Regions from separate parts of the Aureimonas sp. N4 genome, predicted to be linked through region 2. Evidence: predicted binding sites of a transcription regulator. Region 2 holds the regulator's gene; each other region holds the start of a gene.
The links. The regulator PhoB, encoded in region 2, activates phosphate uptake and scavenging genes when phosphate is short. The targets are predictions, from matches to a motif close to TGTCATNNANCTGTCAT.
Positions count from the first base shown of each region.

Region 1 (5,758 bases), on a different contig from region 2:
GTTCTGGAACACCATGGCGCAGCCGCGCTCGCGCGGCTCCAGCTTGTTCACCACGCGCCCGTCGATGGCGATCTCGCCGCCGCTGATGTCCTCCAGCCCCGCGATCATGCGCAGAAGCGTGGACTTGCCGCAGCCCGACGGCCCGAGGATCACGACGAACTCGCCGGACTCGAAGGTGAGGTCGATGCCGTGCAGGGTCCGCGTTGTCGCGTTGTAGGACTTCTGAAGATTGCGGATATCGATCCGTGCCATCGGACTCTTCCTTATTTCTCGGTTGCGATGAGGCCGCGCACGAACCAGCGCTGCAAGACGGCGACGACGATGAGCGGCGGCAGCACGATGATGAGGGCGCCCGCATTGGTGACGTTCCACTCCGGCAGGCCATTCTCGGCCGGGCGGAGCGCCCGCAGCGCCGTCATCGCGGTGGTGTAGGCGGGGTCCGTCACCATGAGGCGCGGCCAGAGATACTGGTTCCACGTATCGGCGAAGAGGATCGTGGCGAGCGCCAGCATGTTGGTGCGCGACAGCGGCAGGAGCACGTCCACGAAGAAGCGCCAAGGGCCGGAGCCGTCCATGCGCGCCGCTTCCGCCAGCTCGTCGGGGACGGTCATGAAGAACTGGCGAAACAGGAACGTGCCGGTGGCCGTCGCGACCAGAGGCAGGGACAGGCCGGAATAGGTGTTGAGGAGGTTCCAGTCGATGCTGACCTCGATGCCGGTCAGCGTCTGGATCAGGAGGCGGAAGGGCTGGAACGCGTCGGCGGCGATATTGTAGGTCGGCACGACGCGCACTTCGAGCGGCAGCATCAGCGTCAGGAACACCAGCCAGAAGAAGACGAGGCCCCAGCGCGATCGGAAATACACGATGGCGAAGGCGCTGAGCGCCGAAACCGCGATCTTGCCGGCCGTGACCGCACCAGCCATGACGAAGCTGTTGAACAGGGCATTGCCGAGATCGGCGCGGGCCCAGGCGGCGGCATAGTTCTTCAGCGCATCCGGCCCGGGCAGGAAGCTGAAAGGAACGGCGTTCACCTCCTGAAGCGTCTGCGTCGATGCGCAAAGGACGATCCAGAAGGGCAGGAGCACGGTGACCAGCGCCATGACGAGGATGGCGTAGGTGATGAGATTGGAGACGGGCGTCTTTTCGATCATGTCCCGAGCCCTCAGCGGTAATGCACGCGCCGCTCGATGAAGCGGAACTGGATGAAGGTGAAGACCATGATCAGGCTGATGACGATGAGGCTCTGCGCCGCCGCGCCGGAGTAATCGAGCCCTTCGAAGGCCTTGGAGACGATGTTGAAGACCATGAGATTGGTGGCGTTGTTCGGCCCGCCATAGGTCGTGCGATCCACGATGCCGTAGGTATCCTTGCCGACGAAGCTTTCCGTCGCGATCAGGATGAGGAGCAGGAACAGGGTCGGCGAAAGAAGCGGGATTTGGATGTCGAGCGCCCGGCGCAAGGGGCCGGAGCCGTCCATGGCGGCTGCTTCCGTCAGGCTGCGCGGGATCGACTGAAGGCCCGCCAGCATGAAGATGAAGCAATAGCCGATCCACTTCCACACGAAGCAGGTGACGATCAGGATCATCGCGTGGCTATTGTATTTGGCCGGATTCCAGAAGTCGGGATGGGCGGCATTGACCATGGCCATCAGCCCGCGCTCGGGCGACAGGATGAACAGGAAGGCCGTCCCGACCGCCGGCCCGGCCAGCGCGTAGGGCCAGATGTAGAAGAAGCGGAAAATCTTGGAGCCCTTGAGCTGGCGGTCGACTGCGAGCGCCAGAACCAGCGCCAGTCCCATCGTGATGACCGTCGCTAGAACCGCGAACGTCACGCTGACGCGCACCGAATTCCAATATTGGCTGTCCGAAAAGACGGCCTGGAAATTCTCCCAGCCGACGAAAAGACGCGCGCCCGCGCCGCCGAAGGCCGGCTCCAGCGTGAAGGCCCAGTTCAGCACCGAAACGGCGGGCCAGTAGAAGAACAGGAAGATCAGAAACAACTGGGGAAGGGCGGCAAGAACCGGAACCCAGCGGCTTTTGAAGACGACACGCTTCATGACGGATATCCACGATGAGGAACGCCGCCGAGGCCGGGGAGGGCTTCGGCGGCGCGGGAAAGTGCGGTTCGGCTTAGTTCAGCGTCTGGCCGGCATAGGTCTTCTCGAAGCGACGCAGCAGCGTGTTCGAGCGGTCGGCGGCCTCGTCCAGGCTCTTCTGGATGTCGGCGTTCTGCATGAAGATCGCCTCAAGCGCGGTCGAGAATTCCTTGCGGATCTGCGTGTAGTTGCCGAGGCGGATGCCGCGCGTGTTTTCGGAGGGCGGGGTCAGCGTCAGGCTTTCGATCGCGATTTCGCGGCCCTTGAACTGCGGCTTGTCGTAGAAGCCGCTGGCCTTCATCGCCTCGAAGCCGGTCTTGGTCACCGGGATGTAGCCGGTCACGGTGGACCACCACTCAACCATGTCGGGCTGGGCGAGGAAGTTCAGGAAGGCGGCCGCGCCCTTGTACTCGGCTGCGGGGCGGTCCTTCATGACCCAGAGCGAAGCGCCGCCGACCAGCGTCTTCTGGCGCTGGGTGCCCTCGAAGGCCGGCAGCATCGTGACATGCCACTCGACACCCTGCGGCAGCGTCTTGCCGGCCGTGCCATGGTCGGCGATCGAGCTCATCGCCATCTGGCAGGTCTGCGAGGTGAAGGACGGGAAAGCGTCCATGCCGAGCTGCTTGGTCTTCACGACGAAGAGCTTGTCGTCGACCTGCTTCTTCCAGAACTTGATCTCGTCGACCACCTTCGTCTTGTTGAAGACGACTTCGGCGTCGAGACCCTGATAGCCGTTGGCCTTGGTGGCGACGGGCTGATTGTGGATGGCCGAGAACTGGTCCAGCGAGAACCAGGGGTCGAAATTGATGGCCATCGGGCATTCGTAGCCCGCGTCCTTCAGCTTCTTGGCGTCGGCCGATACCTGCTCCCAGGTCTTCGGCGCTTCCGTGATGCCGGCCTTCTTGAAGGCGTCGCCGTTATAATAGAGGACGGCGGTCGAGGAGTTGAACGGGAAGGACTCGAGGTCGCCCTTCGCCGTGGCGTAATACTGCCCGATACCGGGGAAGTAGTTATTCCAGTCGATCTTGTAGCCGTTGTCGGCCATCAGCTGCTTGGCCGGGACGAACGCTCTGGACAGCATGAGGTCGAGCGTGCCGGCGTCATAGACCTGGGTGATCGCGGGCTGCTTCTTGGCGCGGTAGGCCGCGATCGTGTTCTGCAGATTGGTCTCGTAGCCACCCTGGCTGACGCAGGAAATCTCGTAGTCCTTCTGCGAGGCGTTGAACTTGGTGCAGGCCTCCTGCACCCTGTCGCCGAGATCGCCCGACAGACCGTGCCAGAATTCGAATTTCACGGGCTCGGCATGAGCTGCGCCCGTCAAACCAGCCAAGAGCGCCAGCGCGCTGGCGGCGCCGAAGATTTTCGTGAGCATTGTGAGCCCTATCGATCGAAATAAAAGGAGGACGAAATCTTGCCGTTCGTCGCGGCGGTCCAATAATGAGCGTCGGGGTGAGAGTAAAATGAAGTTTGTATGACGATACCGCGGATTCACAACTTCCGCTTGTTTGGGTTTTGTCGGGAATTCATCATCGATTTGTCACCGTTGTGACATGATGCCTATGGTAGCGCGAAGCCGAGCCAGCCCCGTCCGCCTTCAGGGACGCCGCCGCCTCTTGCGCTCAAGGACCTTTTCCCGAGTTTGTCATGACCCAAGTTTCTGCCGCGGCCGTCCTCGACGCCGCTTCTTTTCGTTCTCCCGTTCTGGACTTTGCTCCGGCCGATTGTCTCGTGATCGCCCATCGCGGCTCCTGGGTCCGCGCCCCGGAAAATTCGCTTCTCGCCATTCGCGAGGCGGGGGCTCTGGGCGTCGGCATGGTGGAGATCGACGCGCGTCAAACCGCAGACGGCGCGATTCTCGTCATTCATGACGATACGCTCGATCGCACCACCCAAAGCCGGGGCGCGGTTGCCGAGCAGGACAGTGCGACGATTCGTGCCCTTCGCCTGCGCGAAAGCGGCGGAGGCGACGATGCGCCGCTGACCGACGAGCGCGTGCCCACGCTTCTGGAAGCGCTGGAAGAAGCGCGAGGCCACGGTCTTCTCGTCAATGTCGACACCAAGTCGGCTGCCGAGCTTCCTGCCGTGACGCGCGAAATCCTGCGGGGCGGCTTCGCTGGGGATGTCGTGGTGAAGGCGGAACTGACGCCGGCCGATCTGGCGCGCCTGCCCGCCGACCATACGGCCTTCGGACCCTTGCCCTTCATGCCGGTGCTGAAGTCGCAAAAAGGTCGCTTTGCCGAAGACCTCGCGCATTTCGCCCACCTCAATCCCTTCATGATCGAGGCTATGCCTGCTTGCGTGGAGGATCTGGAAGCGGGCATGGAGGCGGCGCGCGCCCTCGGCGTGCGGCTTTGGCTCAATACCTTGGACGTCTCCCATATGACCGATTTCAACGACACGGCCGCCCGGCAGGACGCCGACGCGATTTGGGGGCGGCTTCTCGACCTCGGCGTTGGTGCGATCCAGACCGACGAGTCCGAGCGCCTCGTCGCTTACCTCGCGGCGCGGGGACTACGGAGCGCTCGCCTATGAATCTGGCTTTGCTTCAGCGCCGCGACACGGCCGCCGAGATCGTCAAGACCGCCGCCGCCGAGGCGCTCGGTCATTTCGCGGATCGTAGGCAACTCCTGACGGAGACCAAAGCCGGGCCGCGCGATTTCGTCTCGCAGGCCGATCGGGGCATCGAGGCACGTGTTCGCGCGCTTCTGGCCGAACGCTATCCGGGCGAGGCCGTCGTGGGCGAGGAAGAGGGCGGGGAGACGGCCGATCGCTACTGGATCGTCGATCCGATCGACGGCACATCGAACTTTCTGGCCGGCTCGCCGCTCTGGGGCATCTCGCTCGGCTATGTGGAGAATGGCGTGCCGGTGGCGGGTGCCATCGCCGCGCCTTGCCTCGGCGAACTCATGGCCGGCGCGCGAGATGTCGGCGTGGTGCGCAACGGCGTTCCCTTCGAGCGGGAGGTGGCCGTACCCGGCCTCGGTCTCGTGTCCTTGGGCGACAGTCCGGGCGAGGATCTGGAGGCCGCGATCGCGCTCCAGCGCCGCTTGCGTGAGCGTGAATGGATCGTGGAATCCTTCCACTGCACCTCGGTTTCCATGCTCTTTGCTGCGCTCGGCCGCTTCGACGGCCATATCCAGCCGGTCACCACCATGTGGGACATCGCGGGTGGGGCCGCGATCTGCCGTGAGCTGGGCCTGGAGGTCGAGATCATCAGGCACGAGGATGGCGCTTACGCCATCTATGCCGGCACGGCCACGCTCATGCGGGACGCGCTGGGCAAGGCTTGACCGTTCAGGCGCAGCACCGGAGGAAGAGGCGGCTTTCGAGCCGCCTCACAGCCACTTCTTGTGTCGGAAATACAGAAGCGGCAGCAGCGCCGAGAGCACCATGATCGTCAAGGCCATGGGATAGCCGAGCGCCCATTTCAGTTCGGGCATATGCTCGAAATTCATCCCGTAGATCGAGGCGACGAGCGTCGGCGGCATGAAGCCGACAGCCGCCACCGAGAAAATCTTGATGATGGCGTTCTGCTCGATCGAGATCATGCCGACCGTGGTGTCGAGCAGGAAGGTCGTCTTGTTCGACAGAAAGGACACGAAATCGTTCAGCGAGGCGACGTCCCGCGCCATCGCCTTGACCCGCAGCTTCAACTCCTTCTGC
Region 1 covers NZ_BBWS01000021.1:15,655-21,412, forward strand. The annotation lists gene AUL28_RS06535 (sn-glycerol-3-phosphate import ATP-binding protein UgpC) at 1-252, opposite strand, end outside; gene AUL28_RS06540 (ABC transporter permease subunit) at 264-1,151, opposite strand; gene AUL28_RS06545 (carbohydrate ABC transporter permease) at 1,163-2,056, opposite strand; gene AUL28_RS06550 (extracellular solute-binding protein) at 2,130-3,467, opposite strand; gene AUL28_RS06555 (glycerophosphodiester phosphodiesterase family protein) at 3,740-4,627, shown strand; gene AUL28_RS06560 (inositol monophosphatase family protein) at 4,624-5,385, shown strand; gene AUL28_RS06565 (magnesium transporter CorA family protein) at 5,431-5,758, opposite strand, start outside.
Region 1: AUL28_RS06555 (glycerophosphodiester phosphodiesterase family protein) is a predicted target of PhoB. The motif match lies at 3,556-3,572, and genes of this name have one in related genera.

Region 2 (5,758 bases):
GCCGAAGGTCGTACCATGGGTGCCCGGCGTCATGCCCTTGGCGGCCTCGGCCGTGGCAAGGCACGCGCCGAGCGGGAAGCCGCCACCAATGCCCTTGGCCGAGGCCAGGATGTCGGGCGCGACGCCGGAATTCTCATAGGCATAGAAACGCCCGGTGCGGCCAACGCCGGTCTGCACCTCGTCATAAACGAGAAGCAGGCCATGCTCGTCGCAGAGCTGGCGCAGGAGCTTCAGGAAGCCCGTCTCGACCGTGCGAATACCGCCCTCGCCCTGGATCGGCTCGATCAGGATCGCGGCCGTCTCCGGGCCGATGGCCGCGCGCAGCGCCGCCTCGTCACCGAAGGGCACCTGATCGAAACCTTCGACCTTCGGGCCGAAGCCTTCCAGATATTTGGCCTGACCGCCGGCGGCGATGGTCGCCAGCGTGCGCCCGTGGAACGCGCCCTCGAAGGTCACGATACGGAACCGCTCGGGATGGCCCGATACGTACTGATAGCGCCGCGCCGTCTTGATGGCGCATTCCAGCGCTTCCGCACCCGAATTGGTGAAGAACACCTTATCGGCGAAGGACGCCTCGACCAGTCGCTGACCCAGCGTCTCCTGCCCCGGCACGTGGAACAGGTTGGACGTGTGCCAGAGTTTGCCGGCCTGCTCGGTGAGGGCCGCCACGAGATGGGGATGGGCATGGCCGAGCGAGTTCACGGCGATGCCGCCGGTGAAGTCGAGGAAGGTCCGCCCGTCGCTCGTGTGCAGCCAGACACCTTCTCCTCGCTCCACGCGAATGTCCGCGCGCGCGAATGTGGCAAACAGCGGATTATCGTGGAACTCGGCCATGGCGATACTTCTCGTTGGCATGGACATTGGCGATGACGGCGGCCCGACAGGCGGCCGGAGCGGGCGAAATCGAAGTGCCTCGCAAGGGCCAGCCTATACCATGGGGACGACGCGAATTGTCAACGAAAGCCGAAGTTTCGGCACTTGGGCCCAGCAAGGACTTCCGCGCGCGTCATTCTTCCGCCATAAGCTGTTGAAAAGCGGATGAAATGATTCGGGCGACGGCGAGGTCTCTTGCCGCCCTTCGCGCTTGCGTTCTAGAAACGTCTCGGACACCAGATTTCGTGTGGGAAGCCCCGCCGATCCGCAAGGGATCGATGGGTGCCTTGGATGTTGGCGACCGCGCCGCCCGCCCGCAGCGACTTGAGTACGAGGAGTCTGTTCATGAGTTGGACCGAGGAGCGCATCGAGCTGCTCACGCGTCTTTGGGGCGAAGGCCGCAGCGCCAGCCAGATCGCGGCGGAACTGGGCGGCGTCACCCGCAACGCCGTCATCGGCAAGGTTCACCGGCTGAAGCTGGACAACCGCCCCAAGGGCGGATCGGACGAGAGCGTCGCCGAGATCACCCCCGCCGCCATTCCGGTGGCCGTCGCCGCACCCTCGCCGGCCCCGGTGCCCGAGCCCGTCGTCGTCGTGGCGCAGGCCCCCGCGCCGCGCCCGGAGCCGGAGGCCGCCCCCGTGCCGCCGAGGCCAACGCCGGCCCCATCCATCGCGCCAGCGGCCGCGCCTGCCCCGGCCGCACCGCGCATCCTGACGCCGACCTTGCCTTCGACGCCGCCGTTGCGCGCACCCATGCCGCAGCGCCAGCCGATGGTACATTCCATCGGCGCGACCGCGCTGAAGATGTCTCCGGAGACGGACGCATTCGAGGACGCGCAGATCTTCGGCCATTCCGAAGGCGGCGAAGTGGTGCCGATGTCGCGCAATCTGACGCTGGTGCAGCTGTCGGAGCGCACCTGCAAATGGCCGCTCGGTGATCCGCTGAGCCCGGATTTCCGCTTTTGCGGCAACCACTCGCAGGACTCCTCGCCCTACTGCAAGCACCACGCGCGCATCGCCTTCCAGCCCGTCTCGGAGCGCCGCCGCGTTCGCTAACTCAACGGTGGGCTTTCTCAGACCCTGATGTGAGACCCGGCAGCGCCAGCGGCCGGGTTTCTTTTTGCTCCTCGCTCGCGAGCGCCGCGCCCATCTCCTCGCCACCGAGAAACCGTCTCCCGCTGCGCGCCGTCATGCTCTATGGAGGGGCACCGGATGCACATCGGAGGGCGAAGGCCCGGCGCGCGAAGGCGTGCAGCCCAAAGCCGTTTCGCATCCCTTGTCCCTACGTCAGAAGGCCATGCCATGACCGATACACCGACCTTGCCCGACCGCCTCGCGATCGATCCGGACAGCCCGCATTACGACGAGGCGCTTCTGGCGCGCGGCATCGGCATCCGCTTCAACGGCGCGGAAAAGACCAATGTCGAGGAATATTGCGTCAGCGAAGGCTGGGTGCGCGTGGCCGCCGGTAAGGCGAAGGACCGCCAGGGCAAGCCGCTTCTGATGAAGCTGAAGGGCACGGTCGAGCCCTATATCAAGGACGACGCAGCCGAGGGCTGAGCCCAAGCGGTCGAGCGGGCGGGATCGGTGCCCGAGGGCGCTTCTCACTCCTCAAACAACAACGGCGCGACAAGCCCCTGCTTGCCGCGCCGTTTTCGTTTCGAACCCGCTTGCGGGAAAGCCGTCAGCTGGCTTCCGCGCGCTGCGCCGAGGCCGGACGCGGGCTGGTGAAATTCTCGTCCAACGAATAGCCCGCGCCGCGGACGGTGCGGATCGGATCGCGCTGGCGCCCGCGATTGATCGCCTTGCGCAAACGGCCGACATGCACATCCACCGTGCGCTCGTCGACATAGATGTCCCGCCCCCAGACGCCGTCGAGCAATTGCTCGCGCGAGAAGACGCGGCCGGGCGACTGCATCAGGAATTCCAGGAGGCGGAACTCGGTGGGTCCGAGCTTGACCTCCCGCCCGGCCCGGCGAACGCGGTGCGTTTCGCGGTCGAGATCGAGATCCCCGGCGACGAGCTGGCTGGAAATGCGTTCCGGCTTCACGCGCCGCAGCATGGCGCGCACGCGGGCCATCAGCTCGGGCGTCGAGAAGGGCTTCACGACGTAATCGTCCGCGCCGACCGACAGGCCGCGCACCCGCTCCGACTCCTCGCCGCGCGCCGTCAGCATGATGATCGGCAGGCGCTCGGTCTCCGGCCGCGTGCGAAGACGCCGGCACAGCTCGACGCCCGACAGGCCCGGCAGCATCCAGTCGAGCAGGAGCAGATCCGGCACGGCTTCCTTGAGCCGCAGATCCGCCTCGTCGCCGCGGGCGATCACATCGACCTCGTAGCCCTCGGCCTCCAGATTGTAGCGCAGAAGAACGCCCAGAGCGTCCTCGTCCTCGACGACCGTGATCCTCGGCCCCATGGCGCTTACCCGTTCGCGCCGGGCATGGGCGCGGCGATCGAGGGCGTCGAGTCGCTCTTGGGACGCTCGGCCTCCATCTGCGTGCCGGTCTTGATGTAGTAGACCGTCTCGGCGATGTTGGTCGCGTGGTCGCCGATCCGCTCGATATTCTTGGCCGAGAAGAGAAGATGCGTGCAGGCCGTGATGTTGCGCGGATCTTCCATCATATAGGTCAGGAGTTCGCGGAACAGCGAGGTGTAGAGCGCGTCGATCTCGGCGTCGTGGGCACGGATTTCCAGCGCACGCACGGCGTCGCGCGTGGCGTAGACGTCGAGAACGTTCTTCAGCTGCTCCAGCGCCAGTTCCGACATGTGCTCGATGCCGCGCACCAGCTGAACCGGCTGCTTGTGATCGTTCACCGCGATGACGCGCTTGGCGATGTTCTTGCCGAGATCGCCGATCCGCTCCAGATCGCTGGAGATTCGGATCGCGCCGACGATCTCGCGCAGATCCTGCGCCATGGGCTGGCGCTTGCCGATCGTCATCACGGCGCGCTCGTCCACCTCGCGCTGGAGCGTGTCGAGAAGGATGTCGTCGGCGACGACGGACTGCGCGAGGCCCCAGTCCGAGCGGATCAGCGCCGACACGGCCTGTTCCACCATGCGCTCGGCCTGGCCGCCCATTTCGGAGATGCGGCGCAGAATGAATTTCAACTCGTCATCATAGGAGGAAACGATGTGTTCCATGATGCGAACTCCCTGTTCTGGCGGGGTCGGCCGCGCGCGGCGGCGCGGCCGGGCGCGAGGTTAGCCGAAGCGGCCGGTGATGTAGTCCTGCGTGCGCTTGTCGTCCGGGTTCTGGAACATCTTCTCGGTCGGTCCGACCTCGACGATCTTGCCCAGATGGAACATGGCCGTGCGCTGCGACACGCGGGCGGCCTGCTGCATGGAGTGCGTCACGATCACGATCGTGAAGTTCTGCTTCAGCTCGTCGATCAGTTCCTCGACCGTGGCGGTCGCGATCGGGTCGAGCGCCGAGCAGGGCTCGTCCATCAGGATCACCTCGGGCGACACCGCGATGGCGCGCGCGATGCACAGGCGCTGCTGCTGGCCGCCCGACAGGCCCGTGCCGGCGTCATGAAGGCGGTCCTTCACCTCCTGAAACAGGCCGGCCTTGCGCAGCGAGGTGACCACGATCTCTTCCAGATCGGTCTTCGACTTGGCGAGCCCGTGGATTTTCGGCCCATAGGCGACATTCTCGAAGATCGACTTCGGGAACGGGTTGGGCTTCTGGAACACCATGCCGACGCGGGCGCGCAGTTCCACCACGTCGATCTGCGGGTTGTAGATGTCCTCGCCGTCCAGCGTGATCAGGCCCTTGACCTTGGCGCCCTCGACCGTGTCGTTCATGCGGTTGAGCGAGCGCAGGAAGGTGGACTTGCCGCAGCCCGAAGGGCCGATCAGCGCCGTCACCTGCCGTTCGTAGACGTCGAGATTGACCTCGAACAGCGCCTGTTTCGCGCCGTAGAAGACCGAGACGCTCTCGCCCTTCATCTTGCTGGCGAAGGCGGGCGTGCTGGTCTTCGGGGCGGCGGTCAAATGAAGATTTTCCATCATATAAATTCCGATCGTTCCTACCAGCGACGCTCGAAGCGACGACGAAGCAGAATGGCGGTGACGTTCATGACCGCCAGGAAGAGAAGAAGCACGATGATGGCGCCCGAGGTGCGCTCCACGAAGGCGCGCTCGGCCTCGTTGGCCCACATGTAGATCTGCACCGGAAGAGCGGTCGCGGGGTCCATGGGCGTTGCGGGATAGTTGGCGACGAAGGCCACCATGCCGATCAGGAGGAGCGGCGCGGTTTCGCCCAGCGCATGGGCGAGACCGATGATCGTGCCCGTCAGAATGCCGGGCATGGCCAGCGGCAGCACATGCTGGAACACGGTCTGCATCTTGGACGCGCCGAGCCCCAGGGCGGCGGCGCGGATCGAGGGCGGCACGGCCTTCAACGCGGCGCGGGTCGCGATGATGATCGTGGGCAGCGTCATCAGCGTCAGGACGAGGCCGCCGACCAGCGAGGCCGAGCGCGGCAGGCCCATCCAGTTGATGAAGACGGCGAGACCCAAGAGGCCGTAGACGATCGAAGGCACAGCCGCGAGATTGTTGATGTTCACCTCAATGAGGTCGGTGAAGCGGTTCTTGGGCGCGAACTCTTCCAGATAGATCGACGCCGCGACGCCGATCGGCAGAGCCAGCACCAGAACGATGCCCATCATGTAGAGCGAGCCGATCAGGGCGACGCCGACGCCCGCCGTCTCGGCGCGGGCGGAAGCGCCGAAGGTGAAGAGCCCGGTGTTGAAGCGCTGCTCCATCGCGCCCTTGGCTTCGAGATCGTGGATCCAGGCGAGCTGCTGGTCCTTGATCGGACGGCGCGCTTCCGGGATCGACAGATCGAACTGCCCCTTCACGGCCGAGTCGACCGTGGAGTTGG
Region 2 covers NZ_BBWS01000016.1:60,425-66,182, forward strand. The annotation lists gene AUL28_RS05540 (aspartate aminotransferase family protein) at 1-834, opposite strand, end outside; gene AUL28_RS05545 (GcrA family cell cycle regulator) at 1,219-1,929, shown strand; gene AUL28_RS05550 (DUF3297 family protein) at 2,176-2,433, shown strand; gene phoB (phosphate regulon transcriptional regulator PhoB) at 2,558-3,289, opposite strand; gene phoU (phosphate signaling complex protein PhoU) at 3,295-4,014, opposite strand; gene pstB (phosphate ABC transporter ATP-binding protein PstB) at 4,075-4,884, opposite strand; gene pstA (phosphate ABC transporter permease PstA) at 4,902-5,758, opposite strand, start outside.

Region 3 (5,758 bases), on a different contig from region 2:
AGCGGCGTGGCGCTGGAGCGCTTCGGCGCGATGGTGGCCGGGCTGGGCGGCCCTGCCGATTTCGTGGAGCGGATGGACGCTTACCTGCCAGCCGCGCCCGTGGTGCGCCCCGTCGCCGCGCTTTCGGCCGGCATCGTGGCCGGGATGGACACGCGCGCGCTGGGGTTGGCCGTGGTGCAACTGGGCGGCGGTCGCAGCGTGCCGGGCGAGGCGATCGACCCCTCGGTCGGCCTGTCAGCCATCGCGCCGCTCGGGACGTCTGTCGCGCTAGGCGATCCACTGGGCTTCGTTCATGCCCGAAGCGAAGCAGAAGCCGAGCGCGGGGTGGCGCAGGTTCTCGCCGGTATCACGCTGGCCGAGACGGCTCCTGAAAGCCGCGATGTGATCGACCGGATCGGATAAAGCCGTCCCTGCGATGGGGCGCAATGGGTGCCGGAAGCCTGGGCCTCGCGCGACCTATGGCTCGCCCGTCGCCCTCAGGGCACCAGCGTCAGCGTATTGCCGCTGGCCGAAAAGCTCTTCAGGCGCTTGAGGAAGCTCATCCCGAGAAGGGTGGTGGACAGCGCCTCGCCCTTGGCCACCATCACATCGACATCGCGCACCTCCACCGAGCCGATGGCAATGCGTCTCGCCTTGGCGAGCGCGACGGGCATGGGGCCGTTGGCGGTCTGGGCCACGCCGGTGAAGGCTTCGGGCGGAACATTGATGCCGAGTCGGCGCGCCGTGCGCTCGTTGACGGCCACATAGGTCGCGCCCGTGTCGATCAGCACGGGTTCAATGCGCCCCTCGAAGCGCGCCTCCGTGCGGAAATGCCCGTCCGCGTCGGCGCGCAGTTGCAGGCCGCGACCGCTCGCGGGCGCTGGCAGTGCGGCTTCCACCACCTTGGCCGGCGGGGTCAACTGCTCGGCCTCGCCCGTTTGCAGCGTCGCGCGATAGCGCTCGAACACCGATGGAAAGGCCATGGCGACGATCGAGGCGAAGACGGCAAAGCCGAGAAGCCGGGTCATGCTCAAGTTCCCTGGGCAGCGAGCGGAGGCCGATCAAGGAAGCTTGGCGGCAAATGGTGAACGAAGGCTTGGGGAATGCCTCGTCGGACACCTTATGGTTACAGATCAATGGGGCGTCGGGCTTCGATTTTCGCTGACGGCTCCCCGGCTCGCCGAAGCAATGCGGCTCGGACGCTCGGGTTGGGAAACGCGCCGGCCTTCGCGCCGATGATCTCAGGGCCTGTCGGGCCACTTATCGGGCCGGGACGGCGTGAGATGTGTCGTCGGCGTGAAGCGCCCAAGGAAGACGATGCGTGGGCCAAGCCCAGCCTCGGCCGCGAGACGGTGGGTGGATGGGGCAAACCGTTCGGGGGCCTCAACAGCGCGGAGGCTTTCCGACGGCCGATGGATACGACGGCCCAAAAAGGAGAAAGGCCCGCCGTGAAACGGGCCTTTCCTGAGTTCCGACGCATCCGCCTATTTCAGCTTCGCGTCATGCGTATGGTGCGTGTCCTGCTCGCCGCCACCGCCCGAGACTTGCGCGCGAGGGCCGTTGGTCGGCTCGCCCGGCTTGGGGCCGCGACCCTCGGTGGGGTCGGGTCGGTCGGGCGCCTGATGGCTGGAGCCGGGGCCGCCATGATGGCGGTTGGCGCTTTCCGTCTTCGATGAGCTGGACATGGCTAGCGGTCCTGCTGATGACCCTGATGGGTCGTGTTCTGGTGGATATTGCCTTGCCGGCCCTGCGTATCGAGATTGCCGGGGGAGGCCTGAGCGCCTTTGGCGACGGCATCAGCCTTATGGGTCTCGTGGTCGCCCGGTCCTTTCGGGCTCAGATTCTCGGCCGGGATCGGCGGGGATTTGGAGGACATGCGATCGCTCCTTCTCGTTGTTCGAAAAGGTTAATCCCGTTCTCCCCCATGGGTTCCGCGCCTTTCGCCGGGCAAGGATTTGGGCGTCAGGGCCGGGGCGCATCCGTCTTGGGCGCGAGGTCGGCGTCCGTCAGCGTCTTCAGGAAGGCCACGACATCGTCGATCTCGCTCTCGCTCAAGGCTGGCGCGCCGCCCGGCTTGCGGCCGAAGGGCGGCTCCTGGTTCACATTAGCGCGCGCGGCCTCGGGCAGGTCGTCATAGGTTCGGGCGGTGCCGTCGGCCTTGTGCCCGTACCAGCGGCCGGGGTCGGTGTCGCGCGTGGCATAGAAGGCCACCGCATCGCGCAGCGAATGGAACACGCCATTGTGGAAGAAGCTCGTGCGCAGGGCGACATTGCGCAAGGAGGGCGTGCGGAACAGGCCGCAATAGTCGGTGTGATCCTTGAGATCGGTGCGATAGGGGCCGCAGAGGCCGAGGTCGAAATAGCGGGGATCGCGATTGGCCGGGATCGCTTCGTTGCGCGGCGGCGCGATGGCGAGAAAACCGAAGTCGGAGAATTGCGGCGGCTCGCCGTCATTGGCGCGTTCGCTCACATGGCAGCTCGAACAATTGCCCTTGTCCTCCGCCTGAAACAGGGCGAGCCCGCGTTTTTCCTGGTCCGTGAGATCGCCCTTGCCGGCGAGATAGGCGTCGTAGCGGGTGGAATAGGGATAGAACTCGGCCGGGTTCTGCTCGAAGGCAGCCAGAGCCTTGCCGGCCGCGTGCAGCGCATCCTCGGGCCGCTCGAAAATATCGCCCCCGAACAGGCGCTTCAGCTCGGGCGCATAGGGCGCGGCGGCGAGCGAGCGGGTGAGGCTCGCCGCATCCGCATTGGCCATTTCGAAGGGTGAGAGAAGCGGGATCGCCGATTGCGCCGCGCCGCCGTCTACGCGCCCGTCCCAGGTGAGGCCGCCGGTCGGGCCATTGTCCACGCTCTCGTCGGCCTCGTCGTCGGATTCGAAATAATGCTGGGTAAAGGGCGGGACGGCCTGCAGATAGCGCAGCGACGGCACGGCCCTCACGCCCGGCCGGTCCAGCGCCGGCCCGCCCATCATCACGGGCTCGGCCGAGGCCGGACCGAAAGCATGGGCCGGGTCGTGACAGGTCGAGCAGGCTTGGCGGCCGGACGCCGACAGGGACGGGTCGAAGAACATCTCTTGCCCGAGCGCCCGGAGCGCATCGGCCCGCGCAAAGGCCTGCACACGGCTCATCGGCGCGGCATCGGGGCGCGGCGGCCCGCCGGCCTGAACCAGCGCGGGCAGGAAGGGCGCGCCAAAGGCGGTGAGCGTCAGGCCCAGCAGGGCAGCAAGGCGCAGACGAAGGGGCTGCGGGGTCATATCGGCGACTCTTCACATCGACAGGGCGAACCTCGCGCACCCAGCAGCACGCGAAGCGGCGGGCTTGGCCGCAGCGGATCGTCCAGGCAACTCGCAGGCAACAGCGATTCGCCGCGCTTGGCGCTCGCTCCTATCGGCGCGGTTCGTGACATCTCGATGAATTCCAGCGCCGATTTAATTTTCACGCAAATGTGAAACTGTCACGAACCTGTCAGAACTCGGGCCTAGAGCGGCGGCGCGAACCCTCCCGCTGGAGGGCCGTGCCGTTCGCCGCCTTCCCTTGCGGCCGGCCTCTTTCGAAGGGCTCTTGATGATGAAGCTTTCCCAGCTTTCTCGCCGTCTTCTGGCGGGCGCATCCGCCGCGCTCGTGCTCGCGCCGAGCATGGCCTGCGCCGCACCGGCGGGGCTCGACAAGATCGACACCGTGGTCGTGATCTATGCCGAGAACCGCAGCTTCGATAATCTCTATGGCGCCTTCCCCGGCGCGGACGGTATCGCGCAGGCCTCCGCCGAATCCAAGCTCCAGCTCGACCGCGACGGCAAGCCGCTGTCCGAATTGCCGCCGGTCTGGGAAGGGCTGACGGCCAAGGGCGTGACCCCGGTCATCAACGAAACGCAGACCGAGCACCTGCCGAACGCGCCTTTCGCTTTGGACGATCCCAAGGGCTTCGACCTGTCGCTCGGCACCATCACACGCGATCTCTGGCACCGCTTCTATCAGGAGCAGATGCAGATCGACGGTGGAAAGAACGACAAGTTCGCGGCATGGGCCGATTCCGGCGCGCTGGTCATGAGCCATTTCGACGGCTCGAACATGCCGATGTGGAAGGTCGCGCAGAAATACGTTCTGGCCGACCACTTCTTCCAGGCGGGCTTCGGCGGCTCGTTCTTCAACCATTTCCAGCTCGCCTGCGCCTGCGCGCCGGTTTATCCCGACGCCGACAAGAGCCCGGCCAAGGATCTGATCGCGGCGGTGGATGGCGATGGCAAGACGCTGACGCTCGCGGCCAACTCCCCGGCTTCGGCGCTGGAGGGCATGCCGAAATTCGAGAAGGACGGCAATCTGACGCCGGACTTCTACGCCGTGAACACGATGCAGCCACCCTATCAGCCGAGCGCCAACGCCCCGGCCGAGGGCGGCGACAAGGCCTATGCGGACCCGGCCAAGCCCACGACCCTACCGCCGCAGCATGAGGAGACGATCGGCGATCTCCTGTCGCAGAAGGGGATCGGCTGGGCCTGGTATGCCGGCGCCTGGCAGGACACGCTGGACGGCAAGAACGCCCGGCCCGTGCCGAACTTCCAGTTCCACCACCAGCCCTTCAACTATTTCGCGGCCTATGCGCCGGGCACGCCCGCGCGCGCCGAGCATCTGAAGGACGGCGGAATGGCCGGGGCGAAGTTCATCGCCGATATCGACGCGGGCCATCTGCCCGCCGTCACCTTCTACAAGCCGCAGGGCAATCTGAACGAGCACAATGGCTATACGGATGTGGCGAGCGGCGACGAGCACATCGCCGACGTGATCGCCCATCTCGAAAAGAGCCCGCAATGGGGGCACATGCTCGTCGTCGTCACCTATGACGAGAACGGCGGCCTGTGGGATCATGTCGCCCCGCCCAAGGCCGACCGCTGGGGTCCGGGCAACCGCATCCCCGCCATCATCGTCTCGCCCTTCGCACGCAAGGGCACGGTGGACCACACGCAGTACGACACGACCTCGATCCTGCGCTTCATCACCGAGCGCTACGACCTGCCGGTTCTTCCCGGTCTCGCGCTGCGCGACAAGGCGCTGGCGGAGAACCACGAGAAGCCTATGGGCGATCTGACGGCGGCGCTCGACCTGTCGAAGTGAGCGGGGAGGCCTCCACGCCTCTTCCTCATGAAACGCGAAACGGCCCGGATGGCGCGCTCGCCGTCCGGGCCGTTCTCATCCATCGCTCCGCGCTTTCATTGCGCGGCGCGGCTTATTTCGTGCCGTACATGCGGTCGCCCGCGTCGCCCAGACCTGGCATGATATAGCCCTTCTCGTTCAGCCCCTCGTCGATCGAGGCGGTGAAGACGGGAATGTCGGGATGGGCGGCGCGGAAGCGCTGGATGCCTTCGGGCGCGGCGAGAAGGCACAGGAAGCGGATGTTCTTGGCACCGCGCTCCTTCAGCTTCTCCATGGCGGCGGTGGCGGAATTGGCCGTCGCCAGCATCGGGTCCACCACGATGATCAGGCGGTTGGCGAGGTCTTCGGGCGCCTTGAAGTAATATTCCACGGGCTGGAGCGTATCGTGGTCGCGGTACATGCCGATATGGGCGACGCGCGCGGCCGGCACGAGATCCAGCATCCCTTCCAAGAGCCCGTTGCCGGCGCGCAGGATGGAAGCGAAGACCAGCTTCTTGCCTTCCAGGATCGGCGCGTCCATCTCGCGCATCGGCGTTTCGATGCGGGTCGTGGTCAGGTCGAGATCGCGTGTCACCTCGTAGCACAGAAGCGTCGAAATTTCCCGCAGGAGCCGGCGGAAGCTCGCCGTCGAGG
Region 3 covers NZ_BBWS01000046.1:39,596-45,353, forward strand. The annotation lists gene deoA (thymidine phosphorylase) at 1-402, shown strand, start outside; gene AUL28_RS14495 (retropepsin-like aspartic protease family protein) at 477-1,007, opposite strand; gene AUL28_RS14500 (hypothetical protein) at 1,464-1,664, opposite strand; gene AUL28_RS14505 (hypothetical protein) at 1,667-1,855, opposite strand; gene AUL28_RS14510 (cytochrome-c peroxidase) at 1,942-3,231, opposite strand; gene AUL28_RS14515 (acid phosphatase) at 3,545-5,086, shown strand; gene upp (uracil phosphoribosyltransferase) at 5,199-5,758, opposite strand, start outside.
Region 3: AUL28_RS14515 (acid phosphatase) is a predicted target of PhoB. The motif match lies at 3,430-3,446, and genes of this name have one in related genera.

Region 4 (5,758 bases), on a different contig from region 2:
GACGTCTTCAAGGGCGACCCGAACTGGCAGAAGATCGACGTCTCGGGCGGCCTCACCTACGAGTGGGACGACCGTTCGACCTATGTGCAGAACCCGCCCTATTTCGAGGGCATGTCGATGACGCCCAAGCCCGTCACCGACATCAAGGGCGCGCGCATCCTGTCGCTCTTCCTCGACTCGATCACGACCGACCACATCTCCCCGGCCGGTTCGATCAAGAAGAACGGCCCGGCGGGCGAGTATCTCGTCTCGCATCAGGTGCGCCCGGTGGACTTCAACTCCTACGGCGCGCGTCGCGGCAACCACGAAGTCATGATGCGCGGCACCTTCGCCAATATCCGCATCAAGAACCAGATGGTTCCGGGCGTGGAAGGCGGCATCACCAAGCACTTCCCCTCTGGTGAGCAGCTGGCGATCTACGACGCGGCGATGAAGTATCAGCAGGAAGAGGTTCCGCTGGTGATCTTCGCCGGCAAGGAATACGGCACCGGCTCCTCGCGCGACTGGGCGGCCAAGGGCACCGTGCTCTTAGGCGTTCGCGCCGTGATCGCGCAGAGCTTCGAGCGCATCCACCGCTCCAACCTGGTGGGCATGGGCGTCGTGCCCTTCGTCTTCCAGGAAGGCACGAGCTGGCAGTCGCTCGGCCTCACGGGCGAGGAAACGGTGACGATCGAAGGCCTGACCGAGGTCAAGCCGCGCCAGACCATGGAAGCCACGATCACCCGCGCCAATGGCGAAGTGGTCAAGGTTCCCCTGCTCTGCCGCATCGATACGCTGGACGAGCTGGAATACTTCAAGAACGGCGGCATCCTGCACTACGTGCTGCGCCAGCTGGCGGCCTAAAGCATTTCCAGCGAAAGCCGAGTCGGCTTTCGCGCCCGGACAATGCGGAAACAAAAACCTGGAGCCTTTCTGGCGAACCTTTGTTCGACGGAAGCGCTCCAGGAACCATCCCCGCCGAAGCGTCCCAGCTGCTTCGCCGAAGCCTCCGCGCTTCGGCGGCGCCCTCTCTCGAGGGCTAGGCATGAGTCTCGAGGGCCAACGCCAGTTCGCCCTGAAGGCTCGAGCCGTTCACACGATCTCGCGAGCCAACCCTCGGGCTGTTTCGCTTGTCTTTCGCGCCGCCGCCCTCCTCGCAAGGGCGGCGGCGTTTTCATGTGCCTCGCCTCGCGCCCGGCTCACCCTCAATTGAACGGCGCAAGGCTCGCCTTCCGTGGGGTTATCCCGCCATGGTCCCATCTCTCTTCGGGCCATCCCGGAGCCAAGGAGATGCCGATCCATGAGCCCGCCGACCCTGTTCGTCCTGCTCCTTGCCGCTGTCCTGCCGCTCGGCCTCGCCCATGCCGACGAGAGCGGCGACGAAGCGTCGAGCCAGAATGTGCGCGGCATCGTGGAGCTTTTCACGAGCCAGGGATGCAGCGAATGCGTGAAGGCCGACGCGGTTCTGGCGGAACTCGCCGCGCGGCCCGATGTCGTCGCCCTCGCCTATCACGTGGACTACTGGGACTATATCGGCTGGGAAGACCCGCTCGGCTCGCGCCGCAATGCCGAGCGACAGAAGAGCTATTCCAAGGCGCTGCGGCTCGGCGGGCTGACGACGCCCCAGGCCATCGTCAACGGCAAGGCGGTGATGGCCGGCTTCGATGCGGCGGCGATCGAGGCTGCGACGGCCAAGGCTCCGCTGGCCGGCGCGGACGGCTCGCCCCGCATCGAGATGCGCCTTCGGGGCGAGACCCTGCACCTACGCGTCGAGGCCGGCGCGCTGCCGGAGGGCGCGAGGCCCCCGGCGCTGATTCTGGCGACCTATGCCAAGACCACGCGCACCGAGGTCGCGCGCGGTGAGAACGAGGGACGCCAACTCCTGAACACGCATGCGGTGCGCGACTGGCGCGCGGTCGGCCTGCTCGGAGCCGACGGCCGGCTCGCGGTGGATATGCCGCTCGGCCTCATCGCCGACCCTGACACGCAGCCGGGCGGCTGCGTCGCGCTGCTCCAGGCGATGGACCGGGACGACCGGCCGGGGCCGATTCTGGCAGCGGCGGCCCTGCCCTTCTGAGCGTCTGCCGAGCGATCGAGCCGCGACAGGTGGGCGTGGGATGTTCCGCTGTCGCGGGACGCCCCAGGGGGACGGCGACAGCGGCTGACAAAGAAGGCGCAGCAGCCTCGGACGATTGGCCCGACCCTGTATCCCGACCCACTCCCGAGCGCAGCGGCTCAGCCGATACGCTGCCCCGAGGCTTGAGCCACCGGCCTGTCCGGTTGCAACGCCCTTCGCGCGGCCCCATTTCCATGACAGGATGATGAAGGGCTCGCCGCGCCCTGCGGCGTTCCCCGGAGGGATTGCGATTGACCGAACCCACGACCGAACGCTCCGCCTCGCTGATCCACCTCTCGGAGGTGCGCGCTGCCAACGCCCTGCCCGTCGTCAGTTTCGACCGGCACGAACTCGGCGAAATCCTTCGAATCTACGGGCGCATGGTGGCGGCGGGCGAATGGCGCGATTACGCCATCGACACGCTCAAGGACCGGGCCGTGTTCTCCATCTTCCGGCGCAGTTCCGAAATGCCGCTGTTTCGCATCGAGAAGGAGCCACGACTGGCGCGCCGCCAGGGGGCCTATAGCGTCCACGCCGCCGGCGGGCTGGTGATGAAGCGCGGGCAGGATCTGCCGCAGGTGCTGCGCGTGTTCGACAAGTCGCTGAAGCTGGCCGACACCTGAGCGGGACATTCCGGCACTCAGATTAGTCCTACATACCCACGAACGGCCGCCCGAGGCGGCGACCGTGCATCTCATGGAGCTATTAGCCCCACCTAACGAATGAGCTCAGACCAGCGTGCCGGGATAGCGGCTTTCATCCGGCAGCGTCTCCTTGCCGCCGTTCAGGGAGTATTGCATCAGCACCGTGTCGATCCAGCGTCCGAACTTGAAGCCCGAGCCTTCGAACAGGCCGATCGGCTTGAAGCCGAGCTTCTGATGCAGCTTGACGGAGCCGTGATTGTCGGCCCCGCCGATCACCGCGATCATCTGCCGGAACCCTTTCTCCTCGCACAGCTCCAGAAGGCGGCCGAGCAGCGCCGTGCCGATGCCTTGGCCCTGCGCCTCCGGCTCCAGATAGATCGAATCCTCCACCGACCAGCGATAGGCCGGGCGGGCCCGGAACGGGCCGGCATAGGCATAGGCGACGACGCGCCCCTCCCCATTGCAGGCGACGAGATAGGGATAGTCCTGCCGCGTCAGATTGAGAAAGCGCGCCGTCATCTCGGTCTCGTCGGGCGGGGTCAGCTCGTAGGTCGCCGTGCCATGGAGAACCGCGTGTTCATAGATGCGGCACAGGGCGGGAATGTCGGCGAGAGTGGCCTCGCGGAGGGTGAACGCGCTCATGAATGGGATGCCTTACGGAGTGAACCGGGCGGACCATAAGCGGGCGCGGCGTCCGTCTCAATCCGTCAAATGCCCCATCCCGATCCGCACGGCGCATACGAAAAAGGGCGACCCGAAGGCCGCCCCTGTCTCAGAACCGTCCGGCTCCCCTTGGCTTTAGTTGCGGCTGGTGCCGAGGAAGCGAAGGAGGAACATGAACAGGTTGATGAAGTCGAGATAAAGGGTCAACGCGCCCATGATGGCCTTGCGACCGGCGACCAGCGTGTCGTCGCCTTCCCAGTAAAGTTCCTTGATGCGCTGCGTGTCCCAGGCGGTGAGGCCCGCGAAGAGCAGGACGCCGATGGCCGAGATGGCGAAGCTGAGCGCCGAGGACGCCAGGAAGATGTTCACGAGCGAGGCGATGATCAGGCCGAAGAGGCCCATGATCAGGAACGAGCCCATGGCCGACAGGTCACGCTTCGTCGTGTAGCCGAAGAGCGACAGGGCGCCGAAGGAAGCCGCCGTCACGAAGAAGACCTGCACGATCGATTCCTGCGTGTAGACGAGGAAGAACGTGGAGAACATGAATCCGACCAGCGCGGCATACGCCCAGAAGGTCGCCTGCGCGGCCTGCGTGCTCATCCGGTTGACTCGGAAGGAGAGGAACATCACGAGCGCGAGCGGCGCGAATATCAGCACCCAGCGCAGCGGCGTGGTGAATATGGTAGCGCCCAACTGCGTCAGCAGGATGCCATTATACGTTCCAACGGCCAGCGAGGGATCGCTGGTCGTCGCCATGGAGAAGAGGCCGTAGGCGGCGACGCCGGTGATGGCGAGGCCGATGGCCATGAGGTTGTAGACCCGGAGCATGTAGCTCCGCAGGCCCTGATCGATGGCGACGTCCGCGCGGCCCCGCGACAGGGGGACGCTGCGTGTGCCGCTGTTCCACTTGTCAGCCATGGACAGTTTCCTTTCTTGCATCCCGCCCTCTCGGCCGTTGCCGGCCGGGCCTAGCTGGCGGGACGTCCAGCCAAGCCCTCTTGCCCTGAATATGCGAAGAGGAGCCGGAACGAACAAGGGCGGAAAGGGCCGCAGCGTGCCGTTTCGGGACGCTGCGGCCATTAAATTTCCTCCATCAGGCCAAATTGGGGGCCGGGTCAGAGTTCGCGCAGGACGGGCGCGGCCTTCTGGCCAAGCACCCGCCATGTGCCGGCAAGGCCGAAACCGACCGTCAGCACGAGGGCGACCGCGAGGACACCGAGCGCCACGCCGCCATCAAAAGCGAAGGGCAGGCGCATGACGCGGGCGAGCACGTACCAGGCCGCCAGCGCGCCCGCGCCGATGGCGAAGAGAGCCGTCGCCGCGCCGAGCGTCATATATTCCGTGACATAAGCCCGGATCAGCGTCCCGCGGGTCGCGCCCAAGGTTTTGAGCACCACGGCATCATGAACGCGCGTACGGTTGCCGGCGGCCAACGCTCCCGAGAGAACGAGGACGGAGGAGACCAGCGCCACGGCAGCCGCCGCGCGAATGGCGAGCGCGAGCTGAGCGACGAGCGCGTTCACGGCATCCAGCGCGTCCTTGACCCGAACCGTGGTTACGGCCGGGAAGCTGTTGGAAATGCCGCGCAAGACGGCGCGCTCGCCCTCGCTCGTCGCGTTCGGCATCTGAAGCGTGGCGAGCCAGGCATGGGGCGCGCCTGCAAACGTGTTGGGCGAGAAGACCATGACGAAGTTGATCGACATGGACTCCCATTCCACCGCCCGGAAATTGGCGATGCGCGCCGTGATCTCGCGGCCGAGCACGTTGACGGAGATTGTGTCGCCGAGCTTCAGCCCGAGTTCGCCGCCCTCCTTGGCCGAGAAGGACACGAGCGGCTCGCCGGCATAGTCCGCTGCCCACCACTGCCCTTGCGTGACCGTGGTGTTTTCGGGCGGCGCGGCGGCATAGGTCACGCCCCGGTCGCCGCGCAGCACCCAGGCCCCTTCGGGCGGCACCTGAAGCTGCGAGACATCGGTGCCGTTCAGCTTCACGATGCGCCCGCGCAGCATGGGCACGGCATCCAGCGAGGAGCCGGGCGCAAGCTCCGCGATGCGCCCACGGAACGGGTCGATCTCGGCGGACTGGATGTCCACGAAGAAGAAGTTCGGCGCGCGCGCCGCGATGCTGGTTCCGATCTCGCGCCGGAGCGCATTGTCGATCGTCGCCAGCGTGACCAGCAGCGTCAGGCCGAGTCCGAGCGACAGGACCACCGAATGGGTCAGCGCGCCCGGCCGGTGAATGTTGCCGATGGCCAAACGCAGCGGCGTGGAGCGCACGCGCGGCAGGCGCGCGGCGAGCGTGCGAATAGCGACCGAGACCAGTCTCAGGACGACGAAGGCGACGGCGGTCGCGACCA
Region 4 covers NZ_BBWS01000006.1:24,924-30,681, reverse strand. The annotation lists gene acnA (aconitate hydratase AcnA) at 1-843, shown strand, start outside; gene AUL28_RS01540 (DUF1223 domain-containing protein) at 1,280-2,056, shown strand; gene AUL28_RS01535 (DUF2794 domain-containing protein) at 2,380-2,718, shown strand; gene AUL28_RS01530 (GNAT family N-acetyltransferase) at 2,824-3,381, opposite strand; gene AUL28_RS01525 (Bax inhibitor-1/YccA family protein) at 3,538-4,320, opposite strand; gene AUL28_RS01520 (ABC transporter permease) at 4,518-5,758, opposite strand, start outside.
Region 4: AUL28_RS01535 (DUF2794 domain-containing protein) is a predicted target of PhoB. The motif match lies at 2,290-2,306, and genes of this name have one in related genera.